Regions from separate parts of the Alteromonas sp. 4NH20-0104 genome, predicted to be linked through region 1. Evidence: predicted binding sites of a transcription regulator. Region 1 holds the regulator's gene; each other region holds the start of a gene.
The links. The regulator FNR, encoded in region 1, switches genes on or off when oxygen is low (the NO sensors DNR and NnrR bind a similar motif). The targets are predictions, from matches to a motif close to TTGATCTAGATCAA.
Positions count from the first base shown of each region.

Region 2: hemN (oxygen-independent coproporphyrinogen III oxidase) is a predicted target of FNR. The motif match lies at 3,878-3,891, and genes of this name have one in related genera.
Region 3: AC27IB_RS15730 (DUF3149 domain-containing protein) is a predicted target of FNR. The motif match lies at 5,457-5,470, and genes of this name have one in related genera.

Region 1 covers NZ_BAAJLP010000036.1:23,126-31,127, forward strand. Annotated here, with positions in the region: gene ttcA (tRNA 2-thiocytidine(32) synthetase TtcA) at 1-189, opposite strand, end outside; gene uspE (universal stress protein UspE) at 310-1,227, opposite strand; gene fnr (fumarate/nitrate reduction transcriptional regulator Fnr) at 1,350-2,087, opposite strand; gene AC27IB_RS20430 (sulfite exporter TauE/SafE family protein) at 2,114-2,782, opposite strand; gene ccoS (cbb3-type cytochrome oxidase assembly protein CcoS) at 2,775-2,978, opposite strand; gene AC27IB_RS20440 (heavy metal translocating P-type ATPase) at 2,988-5,366, opposite strand; gene AC27IB_RS20445 (FixH family protein) at 5,366-5,857, opposite strand; gene ccoP (cytochrome-c oxidase, cbb3-type subunit III) at 6,004-6,960, opposite strand; gene AC27IB_RS20455 (cbb3-type cytochrome oxidase subunit 3) at 6,976-7,137, opposite strand; gene ccoO (cytochrome-c oxidase, cbb3-type subunit II) at 7,139-7,744, opposite strand; gene ccoN (cytochrome-c oxidase, cbb3-type subunit I) at 7,757-8,002, opposite strand, start outside.
Region 2 covers NZ_BAAJLP010000038.1:9,223-17,224, reverse strand. Annotated here, with positions in the region: gene AC27IB_RS20915 (DUF3718 domain-containing protein) at 194-589, shown strand; gene AC27IB_RS20910 (hypothetical protein) at 836-1,111, shown strand; gene AC27IB_RS20905 (TonB-dependent receptor) at 1,241-3,811, shown strand; gene hemN (oxygen-independent coproporphyrinogen III oxidase) at 3,974-5,344, shown strand; gene AC27IB_RS20895 (response regulator) at 5,341-6,246, opposite strand; gene AC27IB_RS20890 (ATP-binding protein) at 6,359-8,002, opposite strand, start outside.
Region 3 covers NZ_BAAJLP010000022.1:56,535-64,536, forward strand. Annotated here, with positions in the region: gene AC27IB_RS15715 (M16 family metallopeptidase) at 1-2,806, shown strand, start outside; gene gshA (glutamate--cysteine ligase) at 2,951-4,558, shown strand; gene AC27IB_RS15725 (transglycosylase SLT domain-containing protein) at 4,624-5,262, shown strand; gene AC27IB_RS15730 (DUF3149 domain-containing protein) at 5,585-5,701, shown strand; gene smrB (endonuclease SmrB) at 5,735-6,310, opposite strand; gene prmB (50S ribosomal protein L3 N(5)-glutamine methyltransferase) at 6,424-7,359, shown strand; gene aroC (chorismate synthase) at 7,364-8,002, shown strand, end outside.

The DNA of each region.
Region 1 (8,002 bases):
CACGTCCAGCATAGTATAGCTGTCTTTACCACCGGATAAGCACACCATAACCTTATCGCCATCCTCAATCATGCCAAAGTCGTCGATGGCTTTACCGACATTACGGCGCAAGCGCTTCTGTAGTTTATTAAAGCTGTATTTTTGCTTGGTTTGCGTTGCCGGTGCGGCGTTGTTGATGTTTAAACTCATGATAAAGAAAGACCCATATTGCGATGGGCGCCATTATACGTGAAGCCAGAGGAGGCTGCATCCCTGATTAATGTCAGAGTTCAGCGTGGCAGCCGGTAAAACTGCCACGCCCAATTTGCTTTAGCTCACCGGGCTTTCAAAGCCTTCGGGCTTAACCGCCAGTACATCACAATTGAGTTCATCGATAACATGCTCGGCAGTATTTCCGATCAGCGCGGCAGAAATGCCAACGCGACCAACGGTGCCAATGATCACCAGCTCGGCGTCGAGTTCGCTGGCCACCTGTGGGATCACTTTTTCAGGCAGGCCTTCCTTAACATGGCAGTTGTCCAATGGAATGCAGTATTTGCTGCTGTGCTTCTCCATCTCTTCCAGATGATGGTTTTTCACCGAGGCATTGTAAGACTCCGGATCGAACTCCGGCACTTCAATGGCAATATTAAGTGGTGTGCCCGGATAACAATTGGCCAGGTGCACATGGCCGCTGAGCAGCTTTGCGTAATCCTGTGCAATAGTGGTGAGCCGATCGTTTAACTGGGCATGCTCACGGTATTCCGTCCCTACATTAACGGCTGCCACAATCTTGCCATCCTGAGGCCAGTCATGCTCTTTAACCAGCAAAACCGGAGTAGGGCACTTGCGCACCAGATGCCAATCGGTGGGAGTAAAAATAACCGAGCGCAAATCATCATGAGAGCGGGTGGCTTTCACCACAATATCGGCCTGACTGGCCAGGGCATATTTGATGATCGCCTCGTAAGGGCGGTTGTTCCATTCAACCGTTGCTTCGATGGGCTGGCCATAGACAGCCAGTTGCTCTTTGAGCCAGGCGGTTCTCTCATTGACTACTGCCTGACGCATCGCCTCGCGTTCCTCACCAGAAAGCATCGTGGTCATCTCGTAGGAGAAATCGTAGATAGTCATCAGGGCGGTAATTTTCGCGCCGGTTTTTTCAGCCAGTTCAATGGCTCTGGAGATGGCGGGTTGGTTTTCCCTTTCAGGTTCAACAACGGCCAGAATGTTGGTGTAATCAATCATAACGACTCTCCGTGCGAAGTACTCATTATGAGTGTACGACGTGAGTCGCTGTTTCTCCAGTTTCTGACTTGTTCGGGATCAAGTTATAGATAAATACCGGAGAAAAACAGCCTGAGAAGCGATTAACTGACAGTGGTGGAAGGTATATCCATACTATGCAGTTTATTGTCCATCGCTTCGAAATCGATGATAGTGATGAGTTTGCCATCAACCTTAATAATGCCTTCCTTCTGGAAACGGGTTAACAGCCGGGAAATCGTTTCAACGGTTAATCCCAGGTAATTACCAATCTCATTACGGGTCATACTGAGGTTAAACTGACGAGGTGAAAATCCGCGGTCTTCAAACCGTTTAGACAGATGCGCCAGGAAATAGATCAGTCGCTCTTCTGCAGTGCGTTTGTTCAGCAACATCATCAGGTCGTGATCCTGCTTAATTTCAGCACTCATAAAACTCATGATCTGATGACGCAGTTTAGGGAACTGTACCGCCATTTTATCCAGCGTTTCATAAGGTAATTCGCAAACCATGGCTGTTTCCAGCGCTTGCGTATAGCTTTGGTGAGCGTTTTCGCGCAGGGCATCGAAACCGATAATGTCACCGGGAAAATGAAAACCAATAATTTGTTCTTCGCCGTCCTTGCTACTGACGAACGATTTAAATGAGCCAGCGCGTACTGCATAAAGCGAATTAAATTTATCACCGGCTTTCACCAGTTTATCGTGCTTATGCAGCGGCTTTTTGCGCTCGATAATATCATCCAGCGAATCGAGTTCGGTTTTATTTAACGAAACCGGCAGGCACAAATGGCTGAAACTACAGCTCTGACAATGAATAGAAAATTCTGAGCCTTTTGACATAGATTACGTCTCCGTGTGGGCGTCGCTCAATTATTACCGTTTAGGGTGCGGTAAATCAAGAAAATCGCATATATAATAAGGCAAATTGCGACTAATGACTTAGTCTTTGGGTGTTGTAGGAGCTTTAATAGCCAGCCAGCGCCAATGCTTACCGCTATCAGTGCGGGAAAAGTGCCAAGCCCAAAGGCTGCCATAGTGGCGGCTCCGTATAAACCATCACCGCTGACTAATGCCCAGGTTAATGTTGAATACACCAGTCCGCAGGGGAGCCATCCCCAGATAAATCCATAAGGAAAAGCTGACACCGGGGACTTAAACGGAATAAACCGTTTGGAATACGGACGAATGCGTTGCCACAAGCCGCTGCCGAGCTTTTCCAGACGAGCCAGGCCTCGCCACCACTGGGCTAAATATAACCCCATGGCAATCAGCATAAGGGCGCTTAGCAACTGAAATATCATCAGACCATGGCTTACCGAAGCACGGGCAACCTGACCGAGTACACCGGTTATCGCCCCGGCAATGGCATAACTGGTAATCCGGCCGAGGTTATAACTCAATATATAGGCTAATGGCGGCTTTCCGCCGGGGACTGCCGCACGTAACGCCCCGGCAATGCCCCCGCACATACCAACGCAATGCAGTGAACCGGCCAGTCCCACGACAAAAGCAGAAATAAAACCATAGTCACTCATTGTCGTTATGGGGCTTGTCCTGGGGATTGGCGGTTTTTTTACGCTCTTCTTCGGGTAAGTCGTCGTCGAACAAAATGCTGTAGCCCTGACGCTCAAGATCCTGAAACTGATCGGATTTTACGGCCCAGAAAAAGATACCTAAGGCCACCGCGACCAGAATAATAGCCAACGGGATCAGCACATATATAATACTCACGTTACCGCCTTACTTTAATAATCGGATCGAGTTTGAAACCACTATGATACTACTTAATGACATCCCGATCACGGCCATCCACGGTAACAATAGCCCGGATACCGCAAAAGGCAGGATCAGCAGGTTATAGCCGAGAGCCCAGAGAATGTTCTGACGTATTTTGCGACGGGTTTTCTGGGCAATCGACAGTAATGCCGGCACCGTTGCCAGCGACTCACTCAGTAACACTACGTCAGCGGCGTTTCTGGCGATATCGGTAGCGTTACCCACAGCTACCGACACATCAGCACTGGCCAGTACCGGCGCATCGTTGATACCGTCACCCAACATCATCACTTTGTGGCCTAGTGCCTGTAACGCTTGCACGGCCTGATATTTTTGTTCTGGCGTCAGGCCGCCGGTGGCGACGGCGAGCGGCAGTTTAGCTGCCAGGCTTTCAACGTTTTGCTGGGTATCACCACTTAACAGTACGAGTTGATAGGCATTTAAACCGGCCAGGGTTTCACCCGTATCGGTTTTAAGGCTGTCAGTCACTTCATAGGCTGCCAGACACCGACCATCAGATACCAGATAAACATTAGCGGCAATTGGCACCGAGGCGGGGTCGGTCTGGGTAAAGCTTGCTGAGCCCAGCAGGTAATGTTGTTCGTTGATAGTACCGCGAATCCCGCCACCGGCGGTTACCTCAAAATCACTTACCTTTAACTGCTCGTTACTGATAAACGCTTTGCTGATAGGGTGTTCCGAGCGGGATTCCAGACTCGCAGTTATCCGGTACAGTTGCTCTGCTTGCTCCGGGCTAACAAACCAGCGGTCGGCGATGCCGAATTTGCCTTCGGTAAGTGTACCGGTTTTGTCCAGGGCAATAGTATCTATACCGGTGAGCTGTTCGAGGGCATCGGCGCGTTTGAGCAGGATACCTTGTTTATTGAGCCTGGCCATTGCACAGGTCAGTGCCGACGGCGTGGCAAGCCCCAGCGCACAAGGGCAGGTAGCAACCAGCACCGCAATGGCAATCCAGAATGCTTCGTCGTTACCCTGCACAGACCAATAAGCAAAGGTAAGGGCACTGATCGCCAGCACTGCAAATACAAAATAGCGCGAAAAGGAATCGGCCATTTGCGCCGCCTTAGGTTTATTAGCCATCGCGGTAGATTGCAAGCGTATAATCTGGTTTACCAGCGCGTATTTCAGTTGCTGATGCACTTCGACGGTGAGGGTGTTTTGTTGATTGACCGTACCACCAAAAACTGCGGAGCCGCTGGCTTTCAACACCGGCTCAAATTCACCTGTCAGCATCGACTCATCAATGGCTGAAGCGCCGTCGAGGATGCGCCCGTCAACGGGGATGGTTTCGCCGGCTTTGACTATCACTTTATCCCCAACGGTGAGGTGTTTAGCCAGGCAGGGCTCAATGTTACCCTGGTCGGTTAACCGATGTGCGGTAACCGGGATGTACTGCATCATATTCGCTGAAATCTGCGTTGCCCGGTGACGGGAGCGGTGTTCGAGGTAGCGGCTTAACAGCAGCAAAAAGATAAACATGCAGATGGATTCAAAATACACATCACCGGTTTCCAGCAAAGTCGATTTTATACCGGCGATATAGGTGCCAAACACCGCAATAGTCACCGGGACATCCATATTCACCGTGCGGGCGCTGAACGCTTTAATGGCGCCTAAATAGAAAGTGCTTCCTGAATAAAATACCACCGGCGTAGTTAACACCAGCGCAACCCAGTAAAAGTACTGACGGGTTTCGGCTTCGATAGCGCCAAACAAATCAAAATACAGGCCGGTCATCAACATCATCACCTGCATGGTCATTAGCCCGGCCAGGCCGAGTTTTTTAAGAAACTGCTTCTGTTCGTTCTGATAGGAGGCTTCGTGCTGATCCGGTTGAAAAGGCAGGGCGGCATAGCCAATCTTTTTCAGCGCTTTTAATATGCCACTTAAATGAATAACGTCATCTGCCCAGGTTACTGCAGCCCGGCGCTCAGACACGTTTACCGAAACCTGACTAATTCCGGTTACTTTGGCCAGTTGTTTTTCAATCAGCCAGCCGCAGGCAGCACAAGTGATCCCTTCTACCGTAAGCTGAATTTGCTTGTGACCACCTTCATCAATAACGAAGTCTTCCTGCAGGGAAGGGTCGTCATACATCGCCAGTTTGCCCAGCGTAGCCTGAAACTCGGTATCTCCCTGCGCTGCAGGTTCGGTACGAAACTGATAGTAATCCTCAAGGCCATTTTCAACAATGGCTTGTGCCACTGCCTCACAACCAGGGCAACACATAATGCGGTCTTTGCCCAGTATGTTGGCATGATAAGGACTGTCTGGCTCAGCTGGCAGACCGCAGTGATAGCATTCGATGGCCGTTACATTCATTAGGGAATGAAACGTATCTTATTGTCGCGGGGTAACGTCATTTCCTGCTGTACTTTCCAGCTTTCGTCCACAGGGGTCAGGGATACCCGCCATTTACCTGTAGTGTCTTGTTCTGTAAAGCCACGATAGATACCTTTAGCGTCGCGGGTTAACAGCAGCGAAAAGTCTTTCTCCTGCAAGGTGACGTGATAAAAGTTTAATTTAAGGGCGTTACCGGTACTGGGTATACCGCTGTGAAATTCCAGCGCAATCTGCCCTTCATTAACTGATAAGTCCGTAATGATCCGCAGGCGACGGGCTTCTTCCTCTTTCGCCATACTGGCGTTAATGGCTTTACCTTCTTTATAGTAATCATCTACCACCAGCGAGTCCTCGGTATTCGCGGCAAAGGTTACTAAAAAGTAAGCCATGATAAACGAGGACAGAGGGACGGCAATGAGAAACCACGGCCAAAAATATTTGTACCAGGGTTTGGTATCTGTTTTTTCCATTACTGCATTCCTGATGAACTTTATGGAACCGGTTTAATACGAATTCGGATAACCCCTAAAACGGGCTTTATGCGAATTAGCATTACTGTTATTGAGAATAAAAAAGCCCCGTAAAAAACGAGGCTTTTGCATTATATTTTAAAACCTTAGTTTGACAAGCTGTACACGTAAGTAGCAACTACGTGGATCTTGTTGTCACCCAGTGTTTTCTTGAACGAAGGCATTACACCGTTACGACCGTAGGTCAGTGTTTCGGTGATAGCACGCTCAGAGCCACCGTATAACCAGGTATTGTCTGTCAGGTTAGGAGCACCAAGCATTTGGTTACCTTTACCGTCCATACCGTGACACGCGGCACAGGCCATAAAGCGGGCTTTACCGGCTTCTGCCAGTGCATCGTGGTTTTCTTCCATTTCACGACCGCTCAGGCTAAGTACGTAGGCAACGGTTTCTTTGATACCTTGTTCACCCATGGCATCGATCCACGCAGGCATTGCTGCATTACGACCGTTGGTCAGGGTTTCTTTGATCTTGGCACCAGAGCCGCCGTACAACCAGTCGTCATCAGTCAGGTTAGGGAAGCCCATGTTACCGCGGGCATCTGAACCGTGACACTGTGAACAGTTTTGCATAAACAGACGCTGACCTACTTTAACGGCTTCTTCATTTTTAACCAGCTCTTCAACAGGTACTTTGGCGTACGCTTCGAAGATAGGGTCAAATTTTTCTGCGGCAAAGTCGAGTTCACGGTCGTACTGAACCAGGTAACCGCCTTCTTTCGCGTCAATTCTCGCCTGTGCTGACTCTTCTAAAGATTGCACATTCTGGTTAGAACTCTTCCAGCCCCAAAAGCCTTCCCAAGAACCTAAACCAGGGTACAGGGCTAAGTAGAAGAAGCTCCATACGATTGTGATGTAAAATAAAATGGTCCACCATCTTGGCAGCGGATTGTTGATTTCAACAATCCCGTCAAACTCGTGCCCCATTGACTCGCCTTCCGGATGGCCGGTGTAGTTGGTCAGGTTCCAACGTAACAGCAAGTAACTTCCGACTATGGTTCCCAGTGTGATCACGGAGATCCAAATTGTCCAAAACATGCTCATGAGTGTTAACTCCCGCTATTCTTTCTTTGATTCTTCTTGGTCTTCGTCGGCAAAGGGGAGGTTAGCGGCCTCGTCGAACTTTTTCTTGTTTCGACCACTAAATGCCCACCATACAATGCCCATAAATATGACGAAGACGATGACAGTAAATATGCTGCCTACAGTACCCTGGTCCATACTATTTCAGGTATGTGCCAAGAGACTGTAGATAAGCAATAAGGGCTTCCATTTCGGTTTTGCCTTTTACTGCCGCCTGTGCACCTTCGATGTCTTCTGCTGTGTAAGGCACGCCCAGCGTCTGGAATACTTCCATTTTCTTAGCGGTGTCTTCACCGGTTAGCGTGTTTTCTGCTAACCATGGGAAACCTGGCATATTTGACTCAGGTACAACATCTCGAGGATTAATCAAATGAACGCGGTGCCACTCATCACTGTACCGGCCGCCAACACGGGCCAGATCAGGACCAGTACGCTTAGAGCCCCACAGGAACGGGTGTTCCCATACTGACTCGCCAGCAACTGAGTAGTGACCATAACGTTCTGTTTCAGCACGGAATGGACGAATCATCTGGCTGTGACAACCTACACAACCTTCACGGATGTAAATGTCACGACCTTCTAATTGCAGCGCAGTGTAAGGCTTAAGACCTTTAACCGGCTCCATAACCTGCTGTTGGAACATCAACGGGGTGATCTGAACCAGAGCACCGAAGCTGATAGCAACTAAGATAAGAACGGTTAACAGACCAACGTTCTTTTCTACTAATTCATGTGGATTACGCATTTCTACTACTCCTTATGCCGCGGCTGGTTCTGGAACCAGGCTACCTTTCGGTGCACTTACTGTTCTGTAAGTGTTGTAAGCCATGATTAACATACCGGCAACAACGAAGCAGCCACCTACAAAACGTACTACGTAGAATGGTTTAGATGCTTCCAGTGACTCAACAAAGCTGTAAGTCAGGGTACCGTCAGCATTTACTGCACGCCACATCAGACCTTGCAGAACACCCGACATCCACATTGCCACGATGTACAGTAC
Region 2 (8,002 bases), on a different contig from region 1:
GCCACCCTAAAAATCTCTAATATATTGATTTTAAATACTTAAACAACCCATACGTAGAGTATTATTTTAAATACCAATGTATCAGACCTACTGTTTAAACGGGCATTAAATTTCGCTTTAATAGTGCCAACAAAACAAACAAACAAAAATAGTAATTAACTTTAAGACTGCTAAAACGTACGAGGATTACCCCATGTTGAAATTTGCTAAAACTGCTGCACTGGTATTAACCGCTTCTTTCGGAATTAACGCTACTGCTCACGCTAACGTAGAAGAAGCGCTGGCGAACATCTGCACTATCGTTAGTGCTGATGATAAAGGCGAACTGCGTAAAAAAATGCGTGACGTTCAATCTGACTACCGTTTAAAACTTCGCGATTACTATGCAGGTATCACCTGTAACGGCCAGAGCCTTATCCGCACCGCGTTACAAAATAACGCGACTGAAGTGGGCACCCTGCTGGTGAAAAAGATGCCAAGCCGTGATTTAAGCGAGCCAGAGCAAGACGGTAAAACACTGCAAGCCTGGATTAACGACAATGGCATGCAAGACAACGCCATTGCTAAAGAAGTCATCGCCCGTCTTTAAGACTAATAACGAATTCATGATAGCCATGTAAACATTTCAACATGGTAGCAGAGCTCCGGGCTCTGCGGTGGGGCGCCTAAGGGCGCCTTTCCTTTATCAGGAATAAATTTAAATTATTAAAAACATACGGTTACGCAAATAACGTATAATCTGAAATACCATTGTATGATTCCCAGTGTGTATTCAACTCTGCAACTAAGGTGTAATGCTGATGTTGCTGACTGAGATCAATAAAGCGAGCGTATTATGAAAGCAAAAATGATTATTCTGACCCTGTTATCCTGTACATCTGTTACAGGGACTGTAATGGCTAATGAGCTTAATACACCTGACGCCTCTTTCGTAAGCAATACCACCCCACAACTGGTAAAAAAATTACGGGCCGATACATCGCGTCTGCCAGTTGAGCAATTGCTCAAGCATAACAAACAAAGCACCAAACTTAACGGTACGCAGGCGCCTGCTGCAGCTTTATCGTTAAATGGCGCGCCACAAATGCCAGGGCAACAGGCAGGTCGCTAAACGTCAGTCCCTTTCAACTCTGTTCAAATTATTAGTTATCACAATTTGTTGCATTCATTGACTACCCCTCTGGCTTAATTGTCACTACACTATGCGGCAATTACTGCCGATAAAAAGTCAGAGCTTTCTATGCAACAACATAAATCCTCGTGTAATACGCGATCATTTGTGCCAGCGATGTCATTGCTGGCCACTGCAATACTCTCCTCCACCGCGTTAGCACAATCTTCTCCGGTGAACTCAGAAACCGGCCTGGAAACCATTGAAGTTACAGCGCAAAAGCGTTCTCAGAACCTGCAGGAAGTGCCGGTAGCGGTTACGGCTCTTAACGGAGAACTGTTAGCCGAAAAAGCCAGTTTCGATATTTTTGACATCGAACGCAGTGTCCCCACCCTGTCAGCTTTTCAAAGTCAGAGCGCCACTAACAGCGCCTTTGCGATACGCGGCATTGGCACCTCCTCACAAAATTTTGGTTTTGAATCATCCGTGGGTTTGTATGTTGATGGTGTTTATCGCGCCCGCCAGAACTCGGTAATTAACGATTTAGTGGATATCCAGTCGGTGGAAGTGCTGCGAGGTCCACAGGGCAGCTTGTTTGGTAAAAATACGCCTTCCGGTGCGGTAGTTATTAATACCGTGAATGCCGATTTTGATGGCCAGGGCTTTTTTCAGGTCACTGCCGGCAATTACAATACGCTGAATATAAGCGGCGGTAAGTCGGTCACCCTGATTGACGACGAACTGGCTATGCGGGCGAGCGGCTTTACCGCACGCCGTGATGGTTGGGTAACCGATCAGACTCACCCCGGCAAAGAGCTTAACAACCGCGACCGCTCAGGTTTTCGTTTGCAAGCCTTATATACCCCCACGGATGCCGTATCTGTGAGGGTAATCGCAGACTATGCCGAGCTCGACGAGCGCTGTTGTGCGGCGCTCACCTGGCAGGGTAACGTTCAGGCAAACGAGATAGCGGGTAAGTATGGTACCGATAGCCTTATTGCGTCGCCATTAATTGGCGGCCGTGTTTTTAACCAGGCGCAGTATTTCAACTTCACCACGGCGCTCAGCACCTCGCCGCGTTCCGCCATGCAAGACCGGGGATTGTCGGCAGAGATCGACTGGCAAATCAGCGACACCTTGTCGCTGGTGTCTGTCAGTTCACTGAGAAAATTTGATAGCTTTGACTATATCGACTCTGATTTCTCCGATGGCGAGCTATTATCCACCACCAATGACTCGGCCCAGCGCGCGGTGACTCAGGAGCTCAGGGTTCACTATACCTCGCCATCATTGTCTGCCATTGCCGGTGTCTTTTATTTCCATCAGCGCCTTGATCTCGATTTCAATAATATGATTGGCGGTGATTTTCCAGCCTTTTTTGCCACCAGCGCTGCCGAACTCCAACCTCTTATAGAAGGGATTAATACGCTCAGTACATTAAGCGGAGGCCTGATAGCGCCGGTAGCGCCCGCCACGCCGGGAGGCACCGATTTCCCGCACAGTGCCGATCAGACCCAGGACAGTTATGCAGTGTTTGCCCAGTCAGACTGGACGTTTCTGCCACAGTGGACCCTGACTACCGGGATCCGCTGGACCACCGAAGATAAAACGCTAAACGGGGAATTCAGCGAAATTGGGCCAGGTATAAATGGTTTACCTACTCAACCACAGGATATTCCTAACCCCTTTACCGCGGTACCGGCTTTAACGGATATCGCCACGGCGCTGGCCACTATGCAGATACCCACTGCGGACTCACTGGCAGCCATCGCACCGTTTCAGACTCCGGGCTGGGGTTTTTACTTTCTTAATACGGCTTCCATTCTGCCGCGGCCGTCCATGCAGGAATCCTTATCCGATGATAATGTTTCCGGCACGGTTAAAATTAGTTACCAGCCCAATGATGAACGCCTGATATATTTGTCCTGGGCGAATGGCTTTAAGTCTGGCGGCATCAATACCGATCGCATAGCGCCTGGCTTCGACCCGGTTTTCAAAGCGGAAACTTCCCGGGCCTGGGAGTTGGGTGTGAAGCAGGAATTCCCTGCATACGATTTACGCTTTAATCTGGCCCTGCATAAAACGGATATCGACGACTTTCAGGCATCCACCTTTACCGGGACGGGCTTTAATCTGCAAAATGCTGGCAGTATCGGTACCAAAGGCGTTGAATTCGATTTGGTCTGGTTACCGGTTGCCTCTACCCAGATCTCATTAAATTTCGCTCGCACACTGGCCACCTTTGACGAGTTTGACAATGGCACCTGTTGGGTTGCCTATACCTGGCACACCGGCATTGACGATCCGGGCCGGCAAAACCCTGAAGATCCCTATTGTTCACGGGCCGGTGACAGGGTCGGCTTTGAACCAGAAACCCGTTATACGCTGGGTCTTGAGCATTATATTGACGTCTTTAGCTTCCCCACCACGGTGCGCGTGGATTATCTGTACACCGGTGATCTCTTCATGGATGACACCAACGATCCCTATAAACACCTCGACAGCTTTGAACTGGTAAATGCCAGCTGGATGTGGGAAATGCCTGACTGGGACAGTCAGCTAATTCTGTGGAGTAAAAACCTGTTTGATACCGAGTATGTAGCGAAAAATGGCTTTGACGTGCCGGTTCAGGCGGGCAAGATTATGGCTTACCCTGGCATGCCACGCACCTGGGGCATTACCCTGAGAACCCAGTTTTAAAGACAGCCGTTGGTTACCCGGTGTTCCCTTTCACCGGGTAACTAATCCCTTCTTCGCCGCTTTTTATTGAACGAGATCAAATCGTCTTTGCTCAGAGTCTGTATGCTACGGCTTATCAGGAACTATCCGGTTCCCATAACGATAAACAGATGAATTCAGGCTATGCAAACTATCGATTTTTTTGACCCGGCGCTACTTAACAAATACAACATCAATGGCCCGAGGTATACCTCGTACCCTACTGCTCTGGAATTTAATAGCGATGTGAGTGATGCCACCCTGCTAACGGCGGCACAAACCAGTCCGGCGCAGAATTTATCACTCTATGTGCATATCCCGTTCTGCCATTCACTGTGTTATTACTGTGGCTGCAATAAAGTGGTTACCCGTCATGCTGAAAAAGCCGACCGCTACCTGGATTATCTCAGCAAGGAAATCACCCTTCGAGCAGCGGCATTTGGCCACTACAACGTGAGTCAGTTGCATCTGGGCGGAGGTTCACCCAGCTTTTTATCGCCAGACCAGCACCGACGCTTAATGGCGCTGTTAAGAGACGCTTTTACGTTTAGTGAAGAGGCTGAATGTAGTATCGAAATAGATCCCCGCACGGTGGATACCGATTACATCAGCGAACTGGCCGCCATTGGCTATCGTCGCATCAGTATTGGCGTGCAGGACACCGACTTTAATGTGCAACAGGCGATCAACCGGATCCAGAGTACCTCGCATATTGCCGGTTTAGTGGAACATGCCCGAGAGGTGGGCTTTGCATCGGTTAATCTGGATTTGATTTATGGTTTACCGCATCAAACCGAAGAAACCTTCAAAACGACCCTGGCAGCGGTAAAAGCGATGGATCCCGAGCGGGTCTCACTGTTTAGCTATGCACATTTACCCGAGCGATTCGCCGCACAGCGTAAAATAAAAGAGCAATGGTTGCCTTCAGCAGAGCTTAAACTGGCATTAATGAAACAAGCCATGTCCACGCTAAGTGAAGTAGGCTACGAGCTGATTGGCATGGATCACTTTGCCAAGGCAGACGATGAACTGGCCATTGCCCAGCGTAGCGGTACACTGCACCGCAATTTTCAGGGCTATACCACCCGTGGCGATCTGGATCTGCTGGGATTAGGTGTCTCATCCATATCGGCCGTTTATAACATGTATGGGCAAAACCCTAAGACGCTAAATGATTACTACGCTGCACTCGATGAACCGGCTAACTTAACCACGAAAGGCGTATTACTGAACCGCGACGATATGTTACGCCGTCAGGTTATTATGGAACTGATGTGCAACCTGAACCTGGCTATTCGCGATATTGAGTCCGAATGGGATATCGACTTCAATGCCTATTTTGCCGACGCTATTAGCGCTCTGGACCCCTTTATCGATGATGGCTTGGTGTCGATAACCGCACAGCATATCAAAGTAGCGCCAAAAGCCAGACTGTTGATCCGCATTATCAGTATGTCTTTTGACGCTTATCTGGCTAAACAGGTTCATCAGCGGCGCTATTCCCGGGTAATTTAATTCGGCCGGCCAGGTTTTAGATAGTTGCCGGCAGGGTTCGCCAACAGAGCAGCATGGCATTGCTCCATAAGCTGATCCAAATTGTCACCGGAACTACCATCACAGCTGGCAATCGACGATTTAAACCGGATATTCAACGGTAATTTAGTGCCACTGCTGTAGAGATAAGTGCCCATTGCATTATTGAGCTGGTCGGCAAATCCAAGGCCTTGCTTTTCGCTGACATTGGGTAAACTGATCGCAAACGTTGCACCACTGATACGGCAGCATTTAGTCAAAGGAATACTTAGCTGACCTTCAATGACCCGGGCAACAGCCTGAATCGCCAGATTGCCCTGATGGAAGCCCTGATGGATATTGATATCATTGATACCGGCAATTTTAATTAGCAGCATCGAAAAAGGCCGGTTATTCATCTGGCAGTAATGCAAATGATCGCCAACTTCTTTTAATAAATAGTGTTCTGTTTTCATACCGGTTAGCGGGTCGTCGTAGCCCGTATGAAACATTGAATCGGCTACAATTTTACTTTTCAGAAGGTTCTCTGCTCGCTGCTTGAGCGTATTACTGATGACGGGTTTCTTAACAAAGTCATTGCCTCCGGCAATCCAGCATGCCTCCTGGATATTGCGCTCCACAGAAGCGGTAATAAACAGGATAGGAATTTTGACAAAGTTGTTGTTAGCACGCACTTTTTCACAAAATTCCAGGCCAGACATCTCCGGCATCTGAATATCCAGCACGATAAGGTCAACCGGATGAACTGCCAAAAAATTAAACGCTTCCTGAGCGTTTCCTGCTGCTTCACAATGACAGATGTCACTTAATACCGCGATTAACATTAATCGGGTAATTTCATCGTCATCGACAACCAGAACCGTGCATTGGTCAATGTGTTTCACCGCGGTACCTCACAAACCACATTATTGTTAAGTTATATACACTCCTTTAACAAAGTGCTATACAACTTTAGTAGTCATTTTTTTGACACTTCGACGGTTAATTGACACACTATTACTGGCCTTCTTTAATGAATTGCTCCAGTAATGATATCAGATGCGGCATTTGATCGGATATCTCGTCAAAAAGGCCTTCTATCTCCCTCTTCGATGCCGTCTGGGCCAAAGACTCCAACGCTGCCAGTTTATCCTGCAGGCTGGCTGCGCCAATTTCTGCGGAGTTGCCCTTCAGGGCGTGCGCCGTAAACCGCACTTTTTCCCTGTCGTCCGCGGCTATAGCCTGTTCTATCGCCGCCAGTTTTACCTGACTCTCATTGAGGTACATGGCCAGTAGTTTTTTTAACAGGGCTTTATTATCAGCCAGTCTTACCAGCGTTTCTTCACATTGCCAGAGCGTTTGTTCAGGCCGTTTTGGGTCCTGGTTTGGCTGCTTACCTGTATCAGAGTGCTCCATACAACGTTTGACTTTCTGAATAAATTCACCCGCCTCAATTGGCTTGGTAAGGTATTCATTCATACCGGCGTCATAACATTTTTCACTTTCGCCCTTCAGCGCATTGGCGGTCATTGCAATAACAGGAATATTGCGGTGTACATCACCGGCAGCGCCTTGTCGAATTGCTCTGGTCGCATCGTAACCGTTGAGCTCAGGCATGTTACAGTCCATTAAAACCAGGTCTGTGTCAGGGTTGCTGAGCAGTTGTTCGATAGCCACTTGCCCGTTAACGGCAGTGAGTACTTTGGGTCCGTAGGGTTCGAGGATAAACTCAGCCACCTGACGGTTAATTTCATTGTCATCAACAATCAGGAAAGTGTTGCGACTAAAATCAATACGCTCCTGTGATGGGTTATCAGCGATATCCGAGCTACGCCGGTTATCAGCGGATAACACCGTTGACGGCGTTCTTTTTTCTCTGCTTTCGATCACGTTAGACAGGAAAACGGAACGGTAGAGCGGCTCTGTCAGCACCGTTGCCTGAGGTAATGCTTCATCGACAGATGCCGCCCCACTCGCTATCACGAACAATAATGGCAGGCGCTCTTTGTCTGCCACCCAGCGCAGCCAGTTTGCCGTAAACGTGGCATAGTCAGGATTCGATGGATCAATGAAGACACAAGCACAGGCTTGCACTTCAACAAGGGATACCGGCGCCTCAAGCGCCTCAGGTAAGGCGCCGTTACTAACCAATAATCGTCGCAGCACGGTTCCCAGCGTTTTATTATCAACCAGCATTCCGGCAACACAGCCTGCCAGTCTGGGCTGCGCCTGGGGCTCCCTGACCTGCCATAATTTAAGGGGCAGCCTGATGGTAAAAGTAGACCCTTCACCTTCCCGGGAACTCACTGTTATCGAACCTTGCAGCAAAGCCAGTATTTCCCGGCAAATGGACAGGCCTAATCCGGTTCCGCCATAGCTGGCAGCGATAGTTTCATCGGCCTGGCTGAACGCCGTAAACAGTTTTTCCTGCTGCCTGGGCGATATACCTTTACCGGTGTCGGTCACTTCAACCACCAGGCAGGCATCATCGCGTTCTACCTCACTCAGGCATCGTACTAATACATAGCCTTCGCTGGTAAACTTAATCGCATTATTCAACACGTTATTGATGACCTGTGAGAGTCGGTGTGGGTCACTGTGAACTAAACTGAAGTTCAGTTCGCTGGTATCAATGTAAAAGCCAATACCTTTTTGATTAGC
Region 3 (8,002 bases), on a different contig from region 1:
GGGTTTGATTTCCCAATTACTTAATGGTTGCTCTCAGACATCCGATCTCTCACCGGCTGATACAAAAAGTGTAGCACAACCTGTTGCTATTGCTTATGAGAAATACCAACTAAAAAATGGACTTACCGTTATTTTACACGAGGATCACTCTGATCCTCTGGTGCACGTAGATGTTACTTATCATGTGGGATCGGCAAGAGAGGAGCCGGGTAAAACAGGCTTTGCGCATTTTTTTGAGCACATGATGTTTCAGGGATCCGCCAATGTGGCGGACGAACAACACTTTAAACTCATTACTGATGCGGGCGGCACATTAAACGGCTCCACCAATCGCGACCGAACCAATTATTATCAGACCGTGCCAGCCAATCAACTGGAAAAAGTCTTGTGGCTGGAGTCTGACCGTATGGGCTTTTTATTGCCAGCGGTAACTCAGGAAAAGTTTGAAATCCAGCGTGAAACGGTAAAAAACGAACGGGCTGAACGGATTGATAATCAGCCTTATGCCCGGCGTCATGAAAAAATTGGTGAGGTGCTGTACCCCGAAGGTCACCCTTATTCCTGGTTAACTATCGGTTATACCGAGGATTTGGATCGGGTAAACGTTAACGATCTAAAAGCCTTTTTCAAACGCTGGTATGGGCCTAACAATGCCGTCTTATCAATTGGTGGCGATATCAGTATTGCCCGAACGAAAGCCTGGATTGAGAAATATTTTGGTGCTTTACCCAGTGGACCTGAGGTTACCGGCCAGGCCCCGGCGCCAGCTACGCTTAATGACGATAAATTTATCACCATGGAAGATAATGTGCATCTGCCATTGGTACAAATTGTCTTTCCAACGGTGTATGCAAGACACGAAGATGAAGCCGCGCTGGATGTGCTGGCCAGCATTCTGGGCAGTGGCAAAACGTCGGTGTTTTACGAAAGGCTGGTGAAAACCGGGAAGGTGGTGCAGGCCGGAGTCTCGCACCCCTGCAGCGAACTGGCCTGCGAATTTAATCTGGTGGCGTTGGTTTCGCCAGAGTCGGATAACTCACTGGCCGCTATTTACAGCGAAATTGAAGCGATTCTGGCAGACTTTGAAAGCCGCCCTTTCGATGAAGACGCGCTGATCAGAGTGAAAGCCAATATTAAAGCGTCGACTATTTACGGCTTGCAGAGTGTCAGCGGCAAGGTGTCGACCCTGGCGTATAATGAAACGTTTTTTGGTAAACCGGATCTGATGAACGAAGACGTTAAACGGTATACCGAGGTCACCAAAGACGATGTTTATCGTGTGTTCAACCGCTATATCAAGGGTCAGGCGGCGGTGATTCTTAGTGTGGTACCGCACGGGCAACCTGAACTGGCAGTAAAGCCTGCTACCGCAGAGCAACCTGAGCGTCAGGTTGCTAAGGTGAATACAATATCGCCAACGTTGACCAGTCAGTTGCCAGAGTCAGATTTTGATCGTAGTCAGATGCCGGCGGCTGGTGAACCACCGGTGGTGACTATACCAAGCTTCTGGCAATTAAAGTTACGTAATGGCATTCAGGTGCTTGGAGTCACTAACGATGAAACGCCAACTGTAACCATCACTCTGGACCTGGATGGCGGTATGTTATTGGATCCGGCAGACAAAGCCGGTTTATCGACATTTACCGCCCTGATGATGAATGAGTCAACGCTGCATTTTACCAATGAAGAAATGTCTAATGCGCTGGCTAAAATGGGCTCATCTATCAGTTTTGCCAGTAACGGTCGTTACACCCAGGTGTTTATTTCCAGTCTAACTGAACATTTAACCGATACGCTTGCCTTGCTTAAAGAGAAGTTGTTTAGCCCGGCGTTTAAAGCTGAAGACTTTGCGCGTATCAAGCAACAGTTACTGGATAATATTAATGCTCAGACCAAAGAACCCGGCGCCATTATGGAACAGGTGAAAACCGCGGTGTTGTGGGGTGAGCAGAACCGCGTAGGCTTGCCGCCTGGTGGCACGGCAGAAACGGTATCACGCATTACCCTGGACGATATTAAAGGGTTTTATGAGCAGTACTATGTGCCAGCTAAAGGCACTATTGTGGTGGTAGGGGATATGACGCCCGGCCAAATCACCACCTATTTTGATTTTATTAATACCTGGCAGGGCAAGGATTATCAAATTGCCGATTACGGCGACTTTCCGGAATATGACGGTCAACAAATTTTGCTGGTTGACGTGCCTGGCGCGGCGCAAAGCCTGGTCAGAATGGTCAGACGTGCAATGCCCTATGATGCTACTGGCGACTACTTTTACGCGCAACTGATGAACTTTCCTCTTGGCGATGATTTTAACAGCCGTATCAATCTCAATCTGCGTGAGGACAAAGGGTATACCTATGGAGCGTTCTCAGCGTTTAATGGCGGTAAAACCCTGGGTTGGTTTGAAGCCGGTGCCGATCTCAAACAGGAGTACACGGCGGCGGGTATTATGGAGCTGCTGGCTGAAATTAATCATTACCAGCAGCGGGGGATCACCGATGCTGAGCTCAGTTATATGCAAAATGCCTTTACGTTAAGCGAGGCGCTGGAGTATGAAACACCGCTGGATAAGGCCTCGTTTTTACGGCGCTTACTGGCGTACGACCTGCCGGTAAATTATAAAAAAGCACAAAAAGCTATATTGCTGAATATCGGCAAAGCAGAAATTGATGCGGTGGCGGCTAAAGCGTTACATCCTGAATCACTGCAAATTATTGTTGTGGGTGATAAAAATGTGATTTTGCCGCAGCTTGAAAGTCTGGGTATACCGATCAAAGAAGTCAGTCCGACGACCACCCCTTAGCTCCGGTAATTAGCGGTTTCACAGACCAGGCGCTATCAATTAACGACATTGTGCTGTGAATTATGCTTGGGTCGATATAAATATTTGATATTATACGGCCCATAGCTAACCGTCTTGCAACCAATGTAAGTCGCAACCGACATTATGGAATCGACATTGCGCCCACTGACTCACGATCTTTCTTATGATTTTGACGCCCTTAAATCAGCCTCTGCGTTTTGTGCACTCAGCGATATTAAACGTGGGGTTGAACGCGAATGTTTGCGGATAAATCCAACCGGGATGCTGGCCCTGACACCGCATCCGAAGGCTCTGGGAGCGGCTTTGACGCACGAGAGTATTACCACGGATTACTCTGAATCATTGCTCGAGTTTATTACTCCCCCTGAATCCGACGTCAATACTACGCAGGCGCAGTTAGAAGACGTGCATAAATTTACTATCGATAACATTGGTGAGGAGCGCTTATGGCCGCTCAGTATGCCGTGTTTTATTGAGAATGCTCAGGACATTCCAATTGCTTATTTTGGCGAGTCCAATGTGGGTAAAATGAAGAAAGCCTATCGTATGGGGTTACGCAACCGTTACGGCAGCATGATGCAGGTGATCTCAGGTGTTCATTTCAACTTTTCCGTCCCCGATGCATTCTGGCAACATCTGGCCACACAGAAAGGCGTTGAAGCAACCCAGGATTGGGTGTCGGAACAGTATTTCAGTCTGATTAGGAATTATCGTCGCAGTTGTTGGTTGATCCCGTATTTGTTTGGGGCGTCGCCAGCCTTATGCAGCTCCTTTGTGGCCGGTCGTGAACACGGGCTGGATTTTAAAAAGCTCGGCCGCGGCACCTTGTATCTGCCCTATGCGACGTCATTACGTATGAGTGGATTAGGCTATACCAGTAATGAGCAGTCGTCGCTGCGCATTTGTTATAACTCTATCGATACTTATGTGCGTTTATTGCGGGAAGCCATGTATACGCCTTCCAAAAATTACAGCGGTTTTGCGGCCGGTGAAGGCGGTAATTATCAGCAGCTCAGTAAAAATGTGCTGCAGATTGAAAACGAGTTTTATTCGCCAATACGGCCAAAACAGCCTACCGCGTCAGGTGAAAAACCAACCGACGCACTGGCCCTTCGCGGTGTCAGCTACATCGAAGTGAGAGCGCTGGATGTCAATCCATTCAGTCCGGTTGGTATCGACAAAGAGCAAATGCACTTTTTAGACGTATTTTTAATGGCGTGTCTGCTTACCGAAAGCCCCAAGTTTGATGCAGAGCGATATAAGGAAACAGAAGTGAACCTTAATCGTGTCGTTGTGGAAGGGCGTAAGCCGGGCCTGACTTTGTTGCAAAACGAGCAGGAGGTTGCCATGCGCGACTGGGCAGAAGCGTTGTTCTCACGGTATGCTGAAGTCGCCGCTATTATGGATGAAAATTACGCTGACCATCGTTACAGTGAGGCGGTTAAACGGGAATGGCAAAAAGTTGAAGATCCTGAGTTAACGTTCTCAGGGCGCTGGCTTAACAAATTACTGGCAGAGGGTGACAATGCCGTAGTAGGGCGTGAGCTGGCGGAAACGTACCGTCAACAAATCGGTGACTTTAATTATCATTTTAAATCGGCCGAAGACTTTGTCGCCGAAGCTCAGCGCTCTGTTGCAGCCCAGCAGGAGATTGAAGCGGCTGATACTGATTCTTTCAGTGAGTTTATTACCGATTACTTTGCCCGGGAGCCGGCCAAAAAAAATGCCTGACAAGGGTCAGGCATAAGAATTTGTTCCAGGGAAACACACATTCGGAACAGTAATTTGGACAGCGTATGTACAAAAAGTTCAAACAAATTTGCATCTTTTTTTCCGGCTGGGTGATTTTATTGCCGATCGTGATCAGTGGCTGTGCCACTACGCCGCCAAAAGATACCAGTAATCTGTGTGAAATCTTTTACGAGAAAGAAGACTGGTATGATGCCGCGGCGGACATGCAGGATAAATGGGGGGTGCCTATTCATGTCCCCATGGCCATGATGTATCAGGAAAGTTCGTTTCGCCACGACGCGCTGCCGCCCAGAGATTACATTCTGTTTGGTTTGATTCCCTGGGGCAGGGTGAGCTCTGCCTATGGTTATTCTCAGGCAAAAACACCCACCTGGAGTGATTATATTCGTGAAACCGGCAATTCCGGCGCCGATCGGGATGACTTTGAAGACGCCATGGATTTCATGGGCTGGTTTATCAGCAAAACCCATAAGATCAATGGCGTATCGAAATGGGACGCCTATGCACAATACCTTAATTACCACGAAGGCTGGGGCGGTTACCGGCGCAAAACCTACCTGAAAAAATCCTGGCTGGTTAAAGTCTCACAACGTGTAAAAGCACGTTCGTTACGGTATGCCACGCAACTGAAAACCTGCGAAGAAGATCTGCAAAAAAGTTGGTTCTGGAAATTGTTTGATTAGCGGGTGGTGAGGGAGCGACTGGCTGATTTTACTCTAAAAAACAGGCGGGCATTAAGCCCGCCTGTAAGAAGTGGGATTCCGTCCAAGACCGTAAAATTTCCGGAAACCCAACAGGCATTTATAATCTAATCTAAATGATAATTATTATCAACTATAGTTTTTAAATTACTGTATATAAGCTTTGCCGCATTCTTTTGATCCAGGTCATGCTTTGCCAAAAGCGGGCCATTTCCTATTGATTTGGATCAGCGTTTTTTCCGCTCTACCGGCGCACACTATCACCATAGAAACAGCAAATAGAAAGGTGATTATTATGTGGTCAATGTTATTAAAAGATCCGGTTGTCTGGGGTTCATTACTTGGTATTTTTATCGTCTGTGTAATGATGGCTTATTACACTTATATGTTCATACACAATAGTGGTGATGATCATAAATAAGCCGCGGGGCTGATGGAATAAACAAAATGGCCTTTAGCGTTTTTTGCTAAACGGTGATTCCACTTCCAGTAGCACCAGCAGGGCGCCCTGGCCACCGTATTCCAGTGGAGCCTGGTGAAATGCCATGACTCTGGGGTGTTGGATAAGATAGTGGGGCAGGGCCTGCTTCAGTACACCTGATCCCACCCCATGCACTATACAAACACAATCGATGTGTTCCTGCCACGCAGTATGCAGCAGGGCAGCTAGTTCGTGTTTCGCCTGAGCCTTTGTCAGGCCGTGCAGATCGAGGATATAGTCCGGGCTGTAATCGCCCCGGCGTAGTTGTTTTAGCTCGTATGCCGGCACGTCCTGGCGGCAATAGCGAAGTGCCCCTTGTGGCTGGATAAATCCTTCAAAAGCATCGGAAAACTCAAAACTGGCCTGTGCCTGCCTGGTGGTTTTCTGGCGTCCTCGGATTTTAATTTCCGGACGGGCGGTCTCCGGCACATAAGTATCCTGTTTTAAAGGCGCGACGCCTTTTATCTCCCGTCTGAACAACGCCATATCATCACTGTCGTTAGTTTCCTGCTGCCTGGTGATGCGGGGAAATTGCGACTTAAATTTCACAGACGGGTTTCCTATTAGTCTTGCTGGGTGATTTTGAGCTAAATTAAGCGTGTCCGAATCGGACAACATTATGTATCATACCAGCTTTATGATTTCAGGACATTGTAGCCCGTATGACCGATAAGTTTTACCTCGACGAAGCCATTGCTGATCTGCACTCCATTTTAGACATGGTGCGCTGGACCGTCAGCCGGTTTAATGACGCAGAACTGTTTTACGGTCACGGTACTGACAATGCCTGGGATGAAGCGGTGAGTCTGGTATTTTATGCCCTGCATTTACCGCATACACTCACTGCCCAAACCGGCGACGGATTATTCGCCGCACGGTTAACCAAAAGCGAGCGTAGCAAGGTGGCGGAGCTGGTATTGCAACGGGTTCAAACCCGTTTACCATTGCCTTATATCACTCACGAAGCCTGGTTCTGCGATTTACCGTTTTATGTGGATGAGCGGGTACTTATTCCTCGTTCACCCTTTGCGGAACTGATCCAGGGTAAATTTGAATCACACCTGCAAAACAGTCCGCTCAGAATTCTGGACATGTGTACCGGCGGGGGCTGTATTGCTATCGCATTGGCCTATGCCTTTGATGAAGCACAAGTGGATGCGGTGGATATCAGCGCCGACGCATTAGCCGTTGCGGAACTGAATATTGAAGAACACGGCCTGAGTGAGCGGGTTTTTCCCTTATACTCCGACTTGTTTAGTCAGCTGGAAGGACAACAATACGATTTGATCGTGTCTAATCCGCCTTATGTAGATGCTGAGGATATGGCTGACTTACCGGTTGAGTTTCAGCACGAACCTGAGCTGGCCCTGGCTGCCGGTGAAGATGGTCTCGATTTAGTGGAAACTATGATTGCCCATGCAGGGCGGTATCTGACCGAGCAGGGCGTAATGTTTGTTGAAGTGGGGAACAGTCTGGTTCATATGGAAGCAAGGTTTCCGGGGCTCGACATTGAATGGGTAGAACTGGCACAAGGCGGCCATGGTATTTTCGCTGTAACCAAAGCAGCATTAGACAGTTACAACCAACAGGATAAATAGAAAGATGGCGGGTAATACTTTCGGTAAAATATTTACGGTATCAACCTTTGGTGAGAGTCACGGCATTGCTCTGGGCGGTGTGGTAGACGGTTGTCCTCCGGGACTGGCACTGACCGAAGAAGACTTACAGGTAGATTTAGACCGTCGTAAACCGGGTACATCACGCTATACCACTGCACGACGCGAAGACGACGAAGTGCAAATCTTATCTGGCGTGTTTGAAGGCAAAACTACCGGCACCAGTATTGGCTTGTTGATTAAAAATAAAGATCAGCGCAGCCAGGATTATTCCAATATTGCTAATCGGTTTCGTCCCGGCCATGCCGATTATACTTACCAGCAAAAATACGGTCTGCGCGATTATCGCGGTGGTGGCCGATCTTCTGCTCGTGAAACCGCAATTCGTGTAGCAGCCGGCGGTATTGCCAAAAAGTACCTCGAGCAGGTTCATGGTATTAAAATCCACGGCTTTATTTCACAATTAGGGCCGGTAGCAATCGACACCGTTGACTACAGTATTATTAACGACAATCCGTTTTTCTGCCCGGATGCCTCAAAGTTAGATGCGCTGGATGAATATATGCGTGATCTGAAAAAGTCCGGGGATTCAATTGGTGCAAAAGTGTCCGTGGTCGCCACCAAC